2 regions of the Telluria sp. AZSoR62 genome follow, and region 1 is predicted to be linked to the other one. Evidence: predicted binding sites of a transcription regulator. Region 1 holds the regulator's gene; the other holds the start of a gene.

The links. Region 1 encodes sigma-54, which starts transcription at its own class of promoters, with help from an activator protein. Its sites were predicted from a motif close to TGGCANGNAANCTGCTTT; they were not measured.
Region 2: the regulator sigma-54 is predicted to act here: its motif matches at 1,453-1,470, upstream of AC3XQU_RS05710 (PEP-CTERM sorting domain-containing protein).

What each region holds. Positions count from the first base shown of each region.
Region 1 is NZ_JBYTST010000006.1:203,963-207,596, reverse strand. It holds gene lptC (LPS export ABC transporter periplasmic protein LptC) at 1-181, shown strand, start outside; gene lptA (lipopolysaccharide transport periplasmic protein LptA) at 210-764, shown strand; gene lptB (LPS export ABC transporter ATP-binding protein) at 761-1,534, shown strand; gene AC3XQU_RS11820 (RNA polymerase factor sigma-54) at 1,537-3,015, shown strand; gene hpf (ribosome hibernation-promoting factor, HPF/YfiA family) at 3,072-3,425, shown strand; gene AC3XQU_RS11810 (enoyl-CoA hydratase/isomerase family protein) at 3,569-3,634, shown strand, end outside.
Region 2 is NZ_JBYTST010000002.1:531,421-535,054, forward strand. It holds gene AC3XQU_RS05700 (four-helix bundle copper-binding protein) at 171-515, shown strand; gene AC3XQU_RS05705 (hypothetical protein) at 654-1,361, shown strand; gene AC3XQU_RS05710 (PEP-CTERM sorting domain-containing protein) at 1,509-2,141, shown strand; gene AC3XQU_RS05715 (copper chaperone PCu(A)C) at 2,705-3,175, opposite strand; gene AC3XQU_RS05720 (SCO family protein) at 3,200-3,634, opposite strand, start outside.

The sequences.
Region 1 (3,634 bases):
ACGCACCGAGGCGCTGACCGTGCTGCCCGACGAAGAGATCATGAAGACCGACAAGCCGATCGAGATGCAGCTCGGCGCCTCCACCATCCGTGGCACCGGCATGGTCGCGAACAATGCGACCCAGAAGCTGCACCTGGCCAGCCGCGGCCAGATCGTCTATCCGCCACGCGCGCAACGCTAGCGCGCACGTCATCACAGGACAAGCACCCATGAAAAAAATCATCCTTGCGGCCCTTCTTGGCCTGGCTTCCCTCGGCGCCCTTGCCGAGCGCGCCGATTCGCTCAAGCAGGCCGTGATCAACTTCGACACCCTGGACGTCGACGAAGTGACGCAAACCCGCATCCTGACGGGTAATGTCGTGCTCACGCGCGGCACCCTGGTGCTCAAGTCCGACCGCGCCCAGGTGAAGGAAACGCCGGAAGGCTACATGAGCGTGACGCTCACCGCGGCCCCCGGCAAGCTGGCCACCTTCCGCCAGAAGCGCGACGGCGGCCCGGACCTGTGGGTCGAGGGCCAGGCCCAGCGCATCGAGTACGACGAGCGCGCCGAACTGGTGAAGCTGTTCACCGCCGCCGAAGTGCGCGAACTGGAAAACGGCCGCCTGGCCAACGAAATCAAGGGTCCCTTCATCTCCTACGACAACCGCAAGGAAGTCGCCCAGGTGCGCAACGACGCCAGCGGCCAGAGCAAGGTCGGCGGCGGGCGCGGCACCCTGATCATCGCCCCGCGCCGCGCTGCGCCTGCAGAAGGCGGCAAGCAATGACGGTGGTGGAGAAGAGCGTGCGCGAAGGCTGCAGCACCCTGGTCGTCAAGGGCCTGCAAAAGAGCTATGGCAAGCGGCTGGTGGTGCGCGACGTGTCGCTGCAGGTCGATTGCGGCGAAGTGGTGGGGCTGCTGGGCCCGAACGGCGCCGGCAAGACCACCTCGTTCTACATGATCGTCGGCCTGGTGCCGTCGGACGCCGGCTCGATCGACATCAACGGCACCGACATCTCGAGCCTGCCGATCCACCGCCGCGCGGTGCTGGGCCTGTCCTACCTGCCGCAGGAAGCCTCGGTGTTCCGCAAGCTGACGGTGGAAGAGAATATCCGCGCCGTGCTGGAACTGCAGCGCACCAACGAGGGCAAGGCCTTGTCGAAGGACGAGATCAACGGGCGCCTGGACACCCTGCTGGCCGAGCTGCAGATCGAGAAGCTGCGCGAGAACCCGGCGCTGTCGCTGTCGGGCGGCGAGCGCCGCCGCGTCGAGATCGCACGCGCACTCGCTACCAATCCGCGCTTCGTGCTGCTGGACGAACCCTTTGCCGGCGTGGACCCGATTGCGGTGATCGAGATCCAGCGCATCGTGCGCTTCCTGAAGGAGCGCAACATCGGCGTCCTGATCACGGACCACAACGTGCGCGAGACGCTCGGCATCTGCGACCGCGCCTACATCATCAACCAGGGGGCGGTGCTGGCCTCGGGCCGTCCGGACGACATCATCGCCGACGAGTCGGTGCGCCGCGTCTACCTCGGCGAACACTTCCGCATGTGACCATGAAACAGTCCCTGCAACTCCGCACGTCGCAGCACCTGGCGCTCACGCCGCAACTGCAGCAGTCGATCCGGCTGCTGCAATTGTCCACGCTCGAACTGCACCAGGAGCTCGAGCAGATACTGACCGATAACCCGCTGCTCGAACGGCTCGACGATCCGCTCGACCACTCGGTGCGGCTGCTGGCCGACGGCGCCATCAACAGCGCCCCCTCCAGCGCCGAAGCCCCGGCCGCGCAGCCGGGACAGGAAGGCGGCGAAGGCGAGGCCGCCAAGCCCGATGCCGACGGCTTCGAGGACGGCGACCGCGACCGCGGCGAGCCTGACGGCGACTGGGGCGGCGAGGGCGGCGGCGCGAGGAGCGGCGACGACGAAGACGGCCGCCCGCAGCTGGAAGCGTGCAGCGTGTCGCTGCGCGAGCACCTGGCCGAGCAGGTTCGCACCACCGGCTGCGGCGTGCGCGACCGCGCGCTGGCCGAACTGGTGATCGATGCGCTGGACGACAACGGCTACCTGGAGGAGCCGCTGGACGACATCCACGCGCGCCTGCCCGCCGAACTCGAGATCGAGATGGACGAGCTGCGCTGCGCGCTGGCGCTGGTGCAGAGCCTGGACCCGGTCGGCTGCGGCGCCCGCAGCGCGGCCGAATGCCTGGCGCTGCAGATCCGTCGCATGCCGGGCGTGCCGATGGTGACGCGGCGCCTGGCCTTGAGCATCGTCGAAGGCTACCTGAGCTGGTTCGCCCAGCGCGAGTACACCAAGCTCAAGAAGGCGCTGGACTGCGACGACGAAGACCTGCGCGAGGTCCAGGCCGTCATCCGCCAGTGCAATCCGCATCCCGGCGCGGCCTTTGCGTCCGCTGCCTCGGACTACGTGGTGCCGGACGTGATCGTACGCCGCGCCAAGAGCGGCTGGTCGGTCATGCTGAACCCGGATGTGATGCCGAAGCTGCGCGTGAACTCGCTTTACGCCAACCTGCTCAAGCAGGGAAAAAGCGAGAGCCAGATGGGCGCACAGCTGCAGGAAGCCAAGTGGCTGATCAAGAATATGCGCCAGCGTTTCGACACGATCCTGCGCGTAGCCGAGGCAATTGTTGAGCGCCAGCGCAACTTTTTCAGCCACGGCGCGGTTGCCATGCGTCCGCTTGTGCTGCGCGAGATTGCTGATACACTAGGCCTACACGAGAGCACTATTTCCCGTGTAACCACGCAGAAATACATGTTGACCCCCCACGGCATGTTTGAACTGAAATACTTCTTCGGAAGCCACGTCGCCACCGAAGCGGGGGGAGAAGCATCTTCCACGGCGATCCGCGCGCTGATTGCGCAATTGACAGGAGCAGAAGACCCTAAGAACCCTTTATCCGACAGCAAGATCGCGGAAATGCTCGGGGAACAAGGTATGGTCATTGCGCGCCGGACGGTAGCCAAATACCGCGAAGCCCTCAAGATCCCTCCCGTCAGCCTCCGCAAGTCTCTGTAAAGCACTGTCCCACCTACCTTGTGGTGCCGGCAGGGCAACATTTCAAAGGAGTGTGTATGAACCTCACAATCAGTGGTCATCATCTTGAAGTGACTCCCGCAATTCGTGAATACGTTCAGAATAAGCTCGAGCGCATTACCCGCCATTTCGACCACGTGATCGACACCCACGTGTTCCTCGCCATCGATAATCTCACCGAAAAAGAAAAACGGCAGAAAGCCGAGATCAACCTGCAAGTATCAGGAAAAATTTTGCATGTGGCCAGCGCCGCGCAAGACCTGTACGCGGCGATCGACATGCTGATGGACAGGCTGGACCGCCAGGTCATCAAGCACAAGTCCATGCTGCAAAACCATAATCACGTGGCGCACAAGCGCCTGCCGGATACCGGCGAAGCCGCCGTCGCGTAAATACGCACAGCAGCAATGACAGCAGGGGCGTCTGAGGGGACGCCCTTTTTGCTGGGCGCTCCCTTTACTGTTACGTTTGCACGCTTCCAATTTCACGCTTTTGTTCTGTAGAATGCATGTCTTTTCGATCACAGAGCATCTCCATGACCGACACCGTCCTGACCCGCGTCGCCAACCGCACCGGCGTCATTACGCTCGACCGGCCGCAA
Region 2 (3,634 bases), on a different contig from region 1:
AGGGAAGCGTATTATGCCGCGCCTTGCTCCGCCCGGGGAAAACGGCCTGGATTTCACCATGCATGGCTTCCAGCGTTGGGCCGCGAGTGATTGCACGATGGTATCGGACGCTCGGCAAGAAACCATTGGGCTAGGATCTGTGTCTTATCAACCCAACAAGGAGACCTGCCATGGGCGGATCGGAACAAGCCAACATCCAGGCAGCCATCGAAGCCTGCGAGATCGCGCTGCGCGCCTGCCAGGCCTGCGCGGCCGCCGACATACGCGAGGGCAGGAACGACTGCGCCCTGATCAGCCTCGACTGCGCCGACATCTGCACCGCGACCCTGAACGTGCTGGCGCGCGGCTCGCACCACCACGGCGACTTCTGCGCCCTGTGCGCCCACATCTGCCGCGCCTGCGCCGCCAAGTGCGCCGAGCACGCCGCCATGCACCAGACCTGCGCCGACTGCCAGGCCGCCTGCGAGCGCTGCGCCGCCGAGTGCGACAAGCATGCGAAGGAGCGGCATATCTAGCACCGGGTAGGCATGCGCGCCGCCGGCGCAAGATGCGGCGGTGGAGAACATTGCATACACATTGCCGACAAATGCCCGCTATTTGCCGGCCGGCGCCTCGATTACGCTTGAGCCCTCCCAACGCTCGGCAAGTAATCGATGACCCCTAGACTCCTCCTGTTGTGCGGCGCCATGGCGTCCGCGTCGATCCTGGCCGCCTGCGGCGGCGCCGACCTGGCGCAGGCGCCGGCGCAGGTCGCCACGGTCTTTGCGCAAGGCCTCGACGGCTGGCAAGGCGGCTACGCCGACTACCACGAGGACACGGCCCCCGGCGACGTCGCCTGGGAGCTGCGCGCCCTGCCCGCTCCCCTGGCGGGAACGGCGTATTTCACGGGCGGCACCAACCGCAGCGACGACCTGTTCATCTACAGCAAGAAGCGATTCGGCGGCTATGCGCCGTCCACCCAATACAAGCTCAGCTTCGAGATCGAGATCGCGACCAACCAGTCGGCGGGTTGCTTCGGGGTCGGTGGCGCGCCCGGCGAGAGCGTGTACGTGGTGGCAGGAGCGGCGCCGGTGGAGCCGAAGACCGTGCTGAGCGGCGGCGAGTACGTGCTCAACATCGATCGCGGCAACCAGGCCACACCCGGACCGGCCTCCCAGGTGCTGGGCAACGTGGCCAACGCGGTCGCCGATTGCGGGCCCCAGGTGTACCAGTCCAAGACCCTGACAAGTAGCGCCCCGCTGGTGGTCCGAAGCGACAAGGACGGCACTATCTGGGTCTTCTTCGGCATCGACTCCGGCTTCGAGGCCAGGAGCAGCGTCTTCTACAAGTCGGTCAAGGTCGCGGTGGCGCCGCTCAACTAGCGGCGGCTGGCTGTCGGGGAATTTGACAAACTGGCCCCGATGGGAGAGGAACTGGACGTCAAGTGCTTGAATGCATAAGGTAATCACTGGATGGCACGGCGATTGCTATCGAAGTTGAAGCACTACCAACCTGACCTGCACAAATCCATGATCAAACATCTCCTGGCCGCAGCTATCGCTTCCCTGGTGTCGTTCGATGCGTTTGCCGGCTACATACAGTACAACCTCGGTGGTCCCGTTTCCGGATACGTCGTCCAGCGCGAGGAAGACCAGTCCGTCGCCTACTTCAGGCTCACTGTCGAACTCGCCGGACTGCCGACGGCGAATGCGTTCTACCTGCCCTTGACCGCCGAACAGCGTGGCGAGGGAGAGACGCGACTGACCGGCGCGACCACCTATTTCCGCGATGACGGGCCGACCAACTTCAGCCTGAGCAGCACCTTCGGCGGCGACCAGTTCACCGACTTCCGCATCGATTTCTCGCGCAGCAGCCAAGGAGGATTCACGTACTCCGCGGTGTACAGCAGTTCCGTGTATTTCTGCGCGCCAGCTTGCCGCTTCTATCCCAGTTCGGGGACCCACGCCGGCTCGGCTACCGAAGCGACGGTGGATCCCCTGCTGGCTGCCAACCTGGATCTCAATCCAGCCCAGTATTCCAATGTCGGGCGTCTGGTCCCAAGGTTCATCGAACCTAACGGCGTACCTGAGCCGGGAAGCCTGGCCCTGATCGCGCTTGGTGCACTTGGCCTCGGCAGTCTTCGCCGCTACCGGAAACAGTAAGGTTCAAAACGAAAAACCCGCCTGCGTGGCGGGTTTTTTCGGCGCTTGACAGCGCGAGGCCGGAGTGTTGTCGCGAGCCTCGGAGGAGGCCGTAAAAATGGAGGCGAGGACAGGAATCGAACCTGTCTCCCCGGCTTTGCAGGCCGTATCTCATCAATAAAATCAATCGCTTGCATGAAAACCTCCTTATGCGCCTCTCGCCGATAGATTCTTTCAGAACTGCCATGCGCAGAATGGCGCGGAGCTCTTTGAAGCATACACAATTCGGCTGCGATGGGGCGTCTGAAACGGCCTGCAGTAGGCAAGGAACCGGAGCGCAAGGAGCTCGTTCTACTCTAGGCGGGTCTGCCAAGTAGGCATTTTTTGAGTGCAAGACATTACTCCTATAATGTCGAAAATCGTTGCGGCAGAACCCAGCAAGTTTCGCAGCCTATGGCACAGCGCCATTCAGGGCAGCGCGGCCGACCCGGCGCCGCTGTTCCTCCGCCGCAGCGAGCGCGATTCCACCTGAGTCCGGATCCCCGGTCCGTGCACCGCCAGTGCCCGAACTGGGCCGCAGACGCTCATTTCGGCAATCCGCCGGAGGCGGCTGGTATCGCCTCCGAATTGAGGGGACGGACTGCCGCCCGGATCTCGACCGTTTCCCTGCGTCGGTTCGGGCCTTCGAACACCAATCTCAGTGGTACGCTGTCTCCTGCCCTGACCTGCTGGCGCAAGTTCAGCAGCATAACGTGGTAGCTGCCCGGCTTGAGCTCGACCGTCCCGCCGGCTGGCAGGCGGATGGCAGGTACCTGACGCATCCGCATGACGTCTCCCTGCATTGCCATCTCGTGGATCTCGACATCGGGCGTCAGGGGCGACTCCACGTGGACTAATGCGCTGCCACTGGCGGACCGCAGCTGCATGAAGGCGCCCGTCGCCTTCTGATACGGCACGGTTGCGCGTACCCACGCATTGGCGACCGTGGTCTGGCCTTGCGCGCTCCCATCCAGGAGAAAGGCGGTGGCGAGTGCCAGGTGAACGACGTATTTCATTGTGATGTTATTTTGTTGTTTTGTTTAGCTCGAGCGCAGAATATTGCGCAGGTCCGCTGCGCATGCTTCAGCGCTCTGTGCGTGAGTGAACTTAAGCCTTAGCTTGCCCCGCGGGTCGTACACATAGCTAACCGATGTGTGGTCCATGCTGTAGGACGCAGCTGTAGGGACTTTCTTGTAGACGAGATTGAACTCCTGGGCTACCTCTGCCAGGCCGGCAAGGTCATCATACAAGGCCAGGAAGCTGGGATCGAAGGCTGATGTATAGGCTTTCAAGACGTTGGGCGTATCGCGCTCCGGATCGACGGTGACGAACAGGACCTGGAGCCGCCCCCCGTCCTTACCGAGCAAGCGCTTGATCTCGGCGGCGCGTGCCAGCGCGGTTGGACACACGTCAGGGCACTGCGTGAATCCGAAGAAAAGCATGACTGCCTTGCCCTCGAAATCCGCCAGCGTGCG